Regions from separate parts of the Ancylobacter sp. GW821-FHT10E12 genome, predicted to be linked through region 2. Evidence: predicted binding sites of a transcription regulator. Region 2 holds the regulator's gene; each other region holds the start of a gene.

Region 1 (3,408 bases), 170 kb from region 2:
TGCGCGCCGCCGATCGGCGAGGCCGGAGCCTTCACCTCGAATCCACGCCGCTCCAGCTCCGGCCCGACGAGGCGGCGCAGCCGCGACTCGATCTCCACCGTGCGGGTGCCCGGCAGCGGGAACAGCCGCGGCAGGTCGATGGCGCTCTGGATGTCGAGCCCGTCGCCGAGCACCTTGGCGAGGAAATGCGCGTGGCCCATCGCCTGATATTGCCCGCCCATCACGCCGAAGGGCATCACCACCCGCCCGTCCTTCACCGCCATGCCGGGGATAATGGTGTGCAGCGGCCGCTTGCCGGGCGCGAGCGCGTTGCGATGACCGGGCTCAAGCACGAAGCTCTGGCCGCGATTATGGAACAATACGCCGCTCTTCGGGCTCATCAGCCCGGTGCCATAGGGATGGAAGATCGAGTTGATGAAGCTCACCGCCATCCGGTCCTTGTCGACGACGGCGATATAGACGGTGTCCTTGTGCTCGACGCCATTGCCGAAGGCCGGCATGGCCGGCAGCGCCCGAACCGGATCGATCTCGCCGGCGAGCTCATCGGCGAGACGGCCGGAGAGCAGGTACTCGACCGGCACCTCGGCCTGCGCCGGATCGGCGAGAAAGCGGTCGCGGGCGGCATAGGCAAGGCGCGTCGCCTCGATTTCGATATGCAGCCGCTCCGGGCTCAACGGATCGCCGCCACCGGGAAAGCGCGACAGGATGTTGAGGATCATCAGCGCGATGATCCCCTGGCCGTTGGGCGGGCATTCGTAGATGTCGTGGCCGTGGAAGCGGGTGCGGATCGGCGTCACATACTCGCCCCGTACCGTCGCGAAATCCTCGAGCGCATGGAGACCGCCGAGGCTCTGGAGAAAGCCCACCATGTCATCGGCGACCGGCCCGCGATAGAAGGCGTCCGGTCCGTCGCGGCCGATGGCCTCCAGCGTGTCGGCCAGCATCGGCTGGGTCAGCACGTCGCCCACCGACGGCGGCGCCCCGCCCGGCAGGAACACCCCCGCCGAGGTGGCGTCGCCGCGCAGGAGCTCGGCCTGGTTGGCGGTATCATAGGCGACGCGGGGGGCGACGACAAAGCCCTCGCGGGCGATCCGAACCGCCGGCGCCAGCACCGCGCCGAGATCGAGCCGCCCATGGTCGGCGATCAGCCGCGCCCAGGCCTCGACGGCGCCCGGCACGGTGACCGCATGCGGCGAAGCGCGGGGGATCTCGCTGAATCCCAGCGCCCGGAAGCGCTCCAGCGTCAGCACCGCCGGCGTGCGGCCGGAACCGTTATAGGCCAGCACCTCGCCGCCGACATCCGGTGCCAGCAGCGCGAAGCAATCGCCGCCGATGCCGGTCGAACCCGGCTCGACCACGCATTGCACGGCGCAGGCCGCAACCGCGGCGTCGATCGCATTGCCGCCGGCCTTCAAAATGTCGAGGCCGACCAGCGTCGCCGCCGGATGCGAGGTCGCCACCATCGCCTCACGCCCCACCGCGAGCGAGCGGCCCGGTCCTTCGAAATCGCGCATCATCGCCCCTCGGTCGCGCCCCATCCCGGGGCCATTTCCTGTCCGCACCGCCGTTCGGGCGGCATTGCCGTCATCCTCACGCTGATACACCGCCCATCCATGGCGTGAGAAGCCTCCGTCCCCCGGCCGGCGCCGCAGGCGCACCTGTCGCAAAAGCCCCATGGTGACGCCCGATCTGTCATAACCGCGTCGGAGAAGCGTGATTCTCTAGACCCTTGAAGCTATGATGTGCGACAGATGCAAGGGCACGCCATGACCCAATCGATTGCCGACGGCCCGGCCCGGACCACGCCGAACGCCTTCGCTTCCGCACTCCGGCTGGTTCTGCCCGCGGCATTCGCGCCCCATCTCGCTGAGCCGATGCGCCGCATGGCCGGGCCGCTCGCCCCCTCGCGGCTGGTACCGGCGCTGCGCTCCTATTCCGGCCTGCGTCATCGCGAGAGCCGGGCCCAGCCGGGGCCGGAAAGCCTCGGCCGCATCGGCTCGCTGGAAGTGCGCCTCGCCCGGACCGCCGCCGATGTGCGGCGCGCGCAACGGCTGCGCTACGAGGTGTTCTACGAGGAGATGTCGGCGGTGCCGGCCACTGCCGCCCGCCTCGCCCGCCGCGATTTCGACGGGTTCGACGCCATTTGCGACCATCTCCTAGTACTCGACCACGATTCCTGCCGCACCGTGCGCGGGCGCCGCGTGCCCCAGGTGGTCGGCACTTACCGCCTGCTGCGGCAGGAGATCGCCGATCGTCATGGCGGTTTCTACACCGCCAGCGAGTTCGACATCGGTCCGCTGCTCGCCCGGCACCCGCATCGGCGGTTCCTGGAGCTCGGCCGCTCCTGCGTGCTGCGACCCTACCGCACCAAGCGCACGGTGGAGCTGCTCTGGCACGGCATCTGGGCCTATGTGCGCCGGCACCATATCGACGTGATGTTCGGCTGCGCCAGCCTTGAAGGTACCGATCCCCTTGAGCTCGCCCGGCCGCTTTCCTTCCTGCATCATTTCGCCCCCTCCGAGCCGGAATGGCGCGCACGGGCGCTGCCGGGCCGCATGGCGGCGATGGACGGCGTGGCGAAGGACGGCATCGACGCCAAGGCCGCGCTCAACGAGCTGCCGCCGCTCATCAAGGGCTATCTGCGCCTTGGCGCCCAGATCGGCGAAGGTGCGGTTGTCGATCACCAGTTCGGCACCACCGACGTGCTGATCGTGCTGCCGATCGAGCGCATCAATCCGCGCTATCTCGGCCATTTCGGGGTGAATGCCGAACGGCACGCCGCCTGACCGATTGCCTGTCGATTCCCTGAAAATACCGCGGCCGGCGACATCTTGCGCCGCCGCGCTGCCTTGCCCATATGACCCTCAACGGGATGCCCCTCGGGGGTCCCAAACTGCAAAGTCGCTTCGGACAAGGACTTTGGGAGCATGTCGCGTATTCCCACGCTGTCGAGTCCCTTTCTTCTAGGGTTCGACGAGGTGGAGCGGGCTCTGGACCGGGTCGCCAAAGGCTCGGACGGATACCCGCCCTACAATGTCGAACGCATAGCCGCGCCGGACCAGCCCGAGCGGCTGCGCATCACTCTTGCTGTCGCCGGCTTCAGCCGCGATCAGCTGGAAGTGACGCTGGAGGAAAAAGAGCTCGTCATCCGCGGCCGTCAGGCCGAGGAGCCTGGGCGGACCTTTCTTCATCGAGGCATCGCAGCCCGCCAGTTCCAGCGCACCTTCGTGCTGGCTGAGGGAATGCGTGTCGTCGGAGCTGAATTGAAGAACGGTCTTTTGTCGGTTGACCTCATCCGGCCGGAACCGGAACGGGTGGTCAGGCGTATCGCCATAGCAACCGACGAATGAGCATGCCCTGATCCGGTCTCGACAGCTTGGAAAGGAGTCGCGGACCATGACCAACGAA
Region 2 (3,408 bases):
GGCCATTCGAACAGGCCGCGTTCATGCAGCTTGACCACCAGAGCGAAGGCCTGCGCCTCCCACGGGGCGGCGAAGATGTGCGGCCGGTCGAGATCGGGGAGGGTCGGGGCGGTGGTCACGACGCCGCCTCCGTCCCGCAAGGCAGCAGGTAGCTGTCCCACAGGTCGATGGTGAGGCTGTCGCCGTCCGCGCCCTGCGGACCCCAGAGCTCGCGCATGGAGAAGCGCACCGCGTAGCAATATTCGCGGCTCTCCTCGTCGCCGACGGCGCGCAGGTCCGGCAGCGCGAACAGGCCGTGGACCTTCACCACCACGCCGCGCCGGCCACGGCAATAGCGCGGCAGGCGGGTATGGGTGCGCGGATTGAGGTTGCGGGTGACGACCGCCTGCCCGAGCGCGAAGGCCGGGAGGCGGGAGGCGTCCTCCGTCCGCGTGGTGGCGCCGGCGGCGAGCAGATCGAGGATGTCGGCCGCGCTCAGCATCCGGCATCCCCGTGCAGGGCGGCGGCGTACTGGGCGGCCAGCTGGGCGTCGATCTCCTCGGGCGCCAGCAGGCCCTTCTCCATCATCAGCCGCGTCACCGCGAACCACCATTGCTCGTAATAGGGCCGGGTGAGGTACAGCGCCGGGTCCAGCCGCTCGCGCGACTGGCGGAACTCGTCGTCGGAATAATGCGCGCCGATGGTGATCATGAAGAGGGCGCACATGCGCCGCTCCCATTCCTGCTTGAACACCGGCTCGCGCCCGTCATAGCCCTCCGGCACCACGCGGCCGAAGCCGTCGACGCCGCCGCAATCATGCAGGGAATTCATGGCGCCGCCTCCATGGCAGGTGCGGAAGTACCGGCCTCGGTGACGCCGATCATGCTGTCGCGGGTGACGAGGGCGGCCAGCGCCGCCTCGTCCATCCCCTCGGTGCCGGGCGGACGGCGGGGGATGACGAGGTAGCGGATTTCCGAATTGCTGTCCCAGACGCGGATTTCCATGCCGTCGGGCAGCCGCGTGCCGAATTCGGCCAGCACCGGGCGCGGATCGCGCACGATGCGGGTGCGATAGGGCATGCTCTTGTACCAGACCGGCGGCAGGCCGAGCACCGGCCACGGGTAGCAGGAGCACAGGGTGCAGACGACGACATTGTGCACCTCGGCGGTGTTTTCCAACGCCACCATGTTCTCGCCCTGCGCGCCGGTGAAGCCGAGATCGGCGATGGCGGCATTGGCGTCCTCGAACAGCCAGGCCCGATAGGCCGGGTCGGTCCAGGCGCGGGCGACGACCCTGGCGCCGTTCCTCGGGCCGATGCGGTTCTCGTAGAGATCGACCACCGCGTCGAGCGCGGCGGGATCGACCAGACCCTTCCGGGTGAGCAGTTCCTCCAGCGCCTTGACGCGGGCGCTGATCTCGATGTCGGCGATCGAGGTCAGCAGCGCATCGGCGGGCTCGGAATGGATGCGGTGGAAATGGTCGTGAGGATCGTGGGGATGGTCGCCGTGATCGTGGTCGTGGTCGTGATCGTGGTCGTGATCGTGGTCGTGTTCGTGATCTTGGTCTTGCGCTGCCATGACAGTCGGTCCGCCGAAGCGCCTGGGCGCCGTGAGGGCGACACTATGCGGACATGCCGGGCGCCTGTCGACGACGCAGGGGTAGAAAAGCGGCATGCCCAAGATCGCGGCGACGGACCGGCGCCATGGCCGCGCGACGCCCCCCCGGATGCGCCGACACGCCATATCGTGGAGGTCGCCGGCGCCTGTTGTCGCCGGCCGCGCTCAATGCGCGCGGGCGAACATCTCGTTGAACGAGTAGCCGGAGCCGCGCACGGTGCGGATCGGGTCGGGCTGGCGCGGACGGTTCAGCGCCTTGCGCAGGCGGCCGACATGCACGTCCACCGTGCGCTCGTCGATATAGACGTCCTGGCCCCACACGCCGTCGAGCAGCTGCTCGCGCGAATAGACCCGGCCGGGCGACTGCATGAGGAATTCCAAGAGCCGGAACTCGGTCGGCCCGAGATGCAGCTCGCGGCCGGAACGGTGCACCCGCTTGGTCTCGCGGTCGAGCTCGATGTCGCCGGCGCGCAGCAGCGTCGAGACGTGGTCCGGCTTGGCCCGGCGCAGCAGCGCCCGCACCCGCGCCACCAGCTCGGGCACCGAGAACGGTTTCACCACGTAGTCGTCGGCGCCGGTGGCCAGCCCCCGCACGCGCTCGGTCTCCTCGCCGCGGGCGGTGAGCATGAGGATCGGCATGCGCTCGGTCTCCGGCCGGGCGCGCAGGCGCCGGCACAATTCGATGCCGGACAGGCCCGGCAGCATCCAGTCGAGCAGCAGCAGGTCCGGCACCGTCTCGCGCAGCCGGGTCTCCGCCTCGTCGCCCCGCCCGACGCTCTCCACCGCATAGCCTTCGGCTTCGAGATTGTAGCGCAGGAGCAGGGTCAGCGGCTCCTCGTCCTCGACGATGAGAATGTTGGTCGGCATCGCGTTCCCCGTGCAAGCTGCGCGTGACTGCCGTTCCGTCCGGCTCAGGACGGGAACGGAACCGAGGTCATGCTGGTGGTGTCCTGCTTGGGCCGCTCGTCGGTGAGCAACTGGCCGGTCGCGAGGTAGTGCACGGTCTCGGCGATGTTGGTGGCGTGGTCGCCGATGCGCTCGATGTTCTTGGCGCAGAACAGCAGGTGCGTGCACAGCGAGATGTTGCGCGGATCCTCCATCATGTAGGTGAGGAGCTCGCGGAACAGCGAGGTGTAGAGCACGTCGACTTCGCCGTCGCGCTGCCAGACCTCGATGGCGCGCGCGTCCTCGCGGCTCGCATAGGCGTCCAGCACCATCTTCAGCTGCTCGAACACGATGCCCGCCATGTGCTCGACGCCGCGCACCAGCTTCTGCGGGTGGAACTCGCCGGAAAGCGCCAGCACGCGCTTGCCGGTGTTCTTGGCGAGGTCGCCGATGCGCTCCAGGTCGTTGGCGATCCGCATGGCGGCGACGATTTCGCGCAGGTCGCCGGCCAGCGGCTGGCGGCGGGCGATGGTGAGGATCGCCTTTTCCTCGATCTCGCGCTGCAAGAGGTCGATCGGGCCGTCGAGCACGATCACCTTCTGGGCGAGCTCGGTGTCGCGCTTCACCAGCGCCTGCACGGAATCGGCGACCAGCTGTTCGGCCTGCCCGCCCATTTCCACGACGCGACGGCCGATCTCCTTGAGATCGGCGTCGAACGACGAGACGATGTGTTCGGTCATGGGGATGATCTCTTTCGTCGCGCGGTTCAGCCGAAGCGGCCGGTGATGTAGTCGCGGGTGCGCGCCTCGCGCGGATTGGTGAAGATATCGGCCGACGGGCCGGCCTCGATCAGCTCGCCGAGATAGAAGAACGAGGTGATGTCGGCGCAGCGGGCGGCCTGCTGCATGTTGTGCGTGACGATGACGAT
Region 3 (3,408 bases), on a different contig from region 2:
CGGGAACACGAACACGTCCGCGGCCGCATAGGCGCGCGCCAGCGCCTCGCCCTCGCGCAGGCCGAGGAACCGCGCCTGCTTGTGCTTGGCCTCCAGCTCGGCGCGGGCGGGGCCGTCGCCGACCACCAGCTTGCTGCCCGGCAGGTCGAGGTCGAGGAAGGCGCTGATATTCTTCTCCACCGACACCCGGCCGACATAGAGGAAGATCGGGCGCGGCAGGTCGAGCAGCGGATCGGCGATGCGGTCGGCGGCCCGCTCGGCTTCGTCGCGAGGGTGGAACAGCTCGGAATCGACGCCGCGCGTCCAGTGCATCAGCCGCTGGAAGCCGCGCTTGCGCAACTCCGCCTCGATGGTCGCGGTGGCGACCATGGTGCCGGCGCCGGCATTGTGGAAGCGGCGCAGCCAGGCATAGGAGAGCGCGCGCGGCACCGGGGCACGGGCGGCGAGATATTCCGGGAAGCGGGTGTGGTAGCTGGTGGTGAAGACCCGGCTGCGCGACAGGCAGACCCGGCGCGCCAGCGTGCCGATCGGGCCTTCGGTGGCGATATGCACGAAATCGGCGCCGATCTCGTCCATGCGCCGCGCCACCATGGCGCGGGTGGCGAGCGCGAGGCGGACCTCGGGATAGGTCGGCATCGGCACGGTGCGGAAATCCTGCGGCGTCAGGAAGGATACGCTGGCGCCGAAGGCGGGAGCCTCGTGGGCGGTGTGCTCCAGCGAGCGCACGACGCCGTTGACCTGCGGGGTCCAGGCGTCGGTGGCGATGAGGATGCGCATCAGGCGGCGACTTTCGGAGCGGCGATCGCCAGCGGCTCGTTGACACGTTGGCGGACGTGGCGGGCCCAGTCGATGACCTCGAAGCGCCCGTCGGGATGTTCGACGATGGCGGTGCAACTCTCCACCCAGTCGCCGCAATTGAGATACTGCACGCCGAACTGGTCGTGCATGGCGGCGTGGTGGATATGGCCGCAGATGACGCCGTCGACCTTGTGCCGGCGCGCCTCGCTCGCCACCGCTTCCTCGAAGCGGCCGATGAAGTTCACCGCGTTCTTCACCTTCAGCTTCGCCCACTGGCTCAAGGACCAATAGGGAAATCCGAGCTTCCGGCGGATCCAGTTGAGATAGGTGTTGATGCCGAGCGCGGCGGTGTAGGCGCCGTCGCCGAGGAAGGCGAGCCATTTGGCGTGGCGCACCACCACGTCGAACACGTCGCCGTGGATGACGAGGTAGCGCTTGCCGTCGGCGGCCTCGTGGATGGCGGTCTCCACCACTTCGATGCCACCGAAATGATTGCCGTAATAGTCGCGGAGGAATTCGTCGTGGTTCCCCGGCAGATAGACGATGCGCGCGCCCTTGCGGCCCTTGCGCAGCAGCTTCTGCACCACGTCGTTATGCGCCTGCGGCCAGTACCAGCCGGCGCGCAGCCGCCACCCGTCGACGATGTCGCCGACGAGATAGAGCGTGTCGGCCTCGTGCCAGCGCAGGAAGTCGAGCAGCATCTCGGCCTGGCAGCCCTTGGTGCCGAGATGCACGTCGGACAGGAATATACTGCGGTAGCGCCGTGCGTCGGGTGCGTCGTTCACCGCGAAAGACCTCTCCGCCCATGCGCCGCGGCTGAGCCGGGCTGGTGCTTCCATATGGTCATGTGGGCAAATAGCCCGACTCGGGTCACGCTTTTATGACGGTTTCCGCAGGGCAGAATCGAAGAGCGCCCGTCATGCTTTCCGCCATGCAAAATCAGGGGATATTCATGACAGGTTCTGCCGGGCGGAGGCAAACTAACTTTCGGACCGCTCCCGCGGGAGAGCTCAGAGAAAAAGCGTCACGACGCTGACGGCGACCAGCGCACCCATGACGACGTTGAGGATGCGGTGCTGGCGCGGTGTCGACAGCAGGCGTCCGATCAGCACGCCGAAGCCGGCCCACAGCGCCAGGCAGGGCAGGGAGAGCAGGCCGAGGACGGCCGCGATGACGAGAACCTCGCCGAGCAGGTCGCCGCCCGGCATGGTGAAGGCCGGTATGACGCCGAGCGCCATGGTCCACGCCTTGGGATTGACCCACTGGAACAGCGCCGACTGCAGCAGGGTGGGCGGCCGCTCCAGCGTGGTGACGCCCATGCCGCCGGAGGCGCTGGCGATCTTCCAGGCGAGGAACAGGAGATAGGCGCCGCCGACGAGCTTGAGGATCCAGTGCAGCTGCGGCACCGCGATGAACAGGCTGCCGAGGCCGAGACCTACGGCGACCACCATGATCGCGAAGCCGATCGCCACGCCGAGTATCTGCGGCACGGTGCGGCGGAAGCCGAAGGCGGCGCCCGTGCCGGCCGAAATCATGTTGTTCGGTCCCGGCGTGACGCCGCCGGCAAAGCCGAACAGGATGAGGGAGAGGATCGGCACGCTGAGCATGGCACTCGCCTTGTTGCCCGGCACGCTGGCCGGCGCGCAACAGCTAGTGACGATGCGACACGCCGGCAACCCGAAATCGCGGCTGTTGCCCGCGGGCCGAAGCCGGTCGATGATCCGCCCGCCCGACACATGTGAGGATCATCGAATGAGACTGGTGCGTTTCGGCGCTCCCGGACAGGAGAAGCCCGGCCTGCTCGACGCCAATGACGTGGTGCGCGACCTGACCGGCGTGGTGGACGATATCGGCGGCACGACGCTGACCCCGGCCGGCCTCGCACGGCTCAGGGCGATCGAGCCGGCCTCGCTGCCGGCGGCGCCGGCCGGCGTGCGGCTCGGCGCCTGCGTGGCGCGGCCCGGGCATTTCATCGCGGTGGGCCTCAATTATGCCGACCACGCCGAGGAAGCGGGCATGGCCATCCCGACCGAGCCGGTGCTGTTCTCCAAGGCGCCGAACTGCGTCGTCGGGCCGAATGACGACGTGATCCAGCCGAAGGGCTCGACCAAGCTCGACTGGGAAGTGGAGCTCGGCATCGTCATCGGCACCCGCGCCCATCATGTCGAGGAAGGGCAGGCGCGCGCCCATATTGCCGGCTTCTGCCTCGCCAACGACGTGTCCGAGCGCGCCTTCCAGATCGAGCACGGCGGGCAGTGGATCAAGGGCAAGAGCTGCGAGACCTTCGGTCCGCTGGGGCCGTTCCTGGCGACGCCGGACGAGATCGGCAACGTGCAGAAACTGGCGATGTGGTGCGACGTCAACGGCGAGCGGCGCCAGCGCGGCTCCACCGCCACCATGATCTTCAGCGCCGTTTTCCTGGTGTCCTATATCAGCCGGTTCATGGTGCTCGATGTCGGCGACGTGATCATCACCGGCACGCCGCCGGGCGTCGGGCTCGGCATGAAGCCACCGGTCTATCTCAAGCCCGGCGACGTCATGCGGCTCGGCATCGAGGGGCTGGGCGAGCAGCGCCAGAAGGTGGTGCCGTTCGAGGGCTGAACCGCGGGT

What was found. Region 2 encodes PhoB, which activates phosphate uptake and scavenging genes when phosphate is short. Its sites were predicted from a motif close to TGTCATNNANCTGTCAT; they were not measured.
Region 1: a site for PhoB is predicted at 1,691-1,707, ahead of olsB (l-ornithine N(alpha)-acyltransferase). Genes of this name have one in related genera too.
Region 3: a site for PhoB is predicted at 1,668-1,684, ahead of AC1RU4_RS02310 (UDP-2,3-diacylglucosamine diphosphatase). Genes of this name have one in related genera too.

Annotation. Positions count from the first base shown of each region.
Region 1 covers NZ_JBXASN010000005.1:199,959-203,366, forward strand. Annotated here, with positions in the region: gene AC1RU4_RS08710 (gamma-glutamyltransferase family protein) at 1-1,514, opposite strand, end outside; gene olsB (l-ornithine N(alpha)-acyltransferase) at 1,884-2,786, shown strand; gene AC1RU4_RS08720 (Hsp20 family protein) at 2,928-3,350, shown strand; gene AC1RU4_RS08725 (BQ00720 family protein) at 3,397-3,408, shown strand, end outside.
Region 2 covers NZ_JBXASN010000005.1:33,063-36,470, forward strand. Annotated here, with positions in the region: gene AC1RU4_RS07940 (nitrile hydratase accessory protein) at 1-119, opposite strand, end outside; gene AC1RU4_RS07945 (SH3-like domain-containing protein) at 116-481, opposite strand; gene AC1RU4_RS07950 (hypothetical protein) at 475-810, opposite strand; gene nthA (nitrile hydratase subunit alpha) at 807-1,556, opposite strand; gene phoB (phosphate regulon transcriptional regulator PhoB) at 1,761-2,462, opposite strand; gene phoU (phosphate signaling complex protein PhoU) at 2,507-3,220, opposite strand; gene pstB (phosphate ABC transporter ATP-binding protein PstB) at 3,247-3,408, opposite strand, start outside.
Region 3 covers NZ_JBXASN010000001.1:479,457-482,864, forward strand. Annotated here, with positions in the region: gene AC1RU4_RS02305 (glycosyltransferase family 4 protein) at 1-777, opposite strand, end outside; gene AC1RU4_RS02310 (UDP-2,3-diacylglucosamine diphosphatase) at 777-1,583, opposite strand; gene AC1RU4_RS02315 (LysE family translocator) at 1,809-2,405, opposite strand; gene AC1RU4_RS02320 (fumarylacetoacetate hydrolase family protein) at 2,551-3,399, shown strand.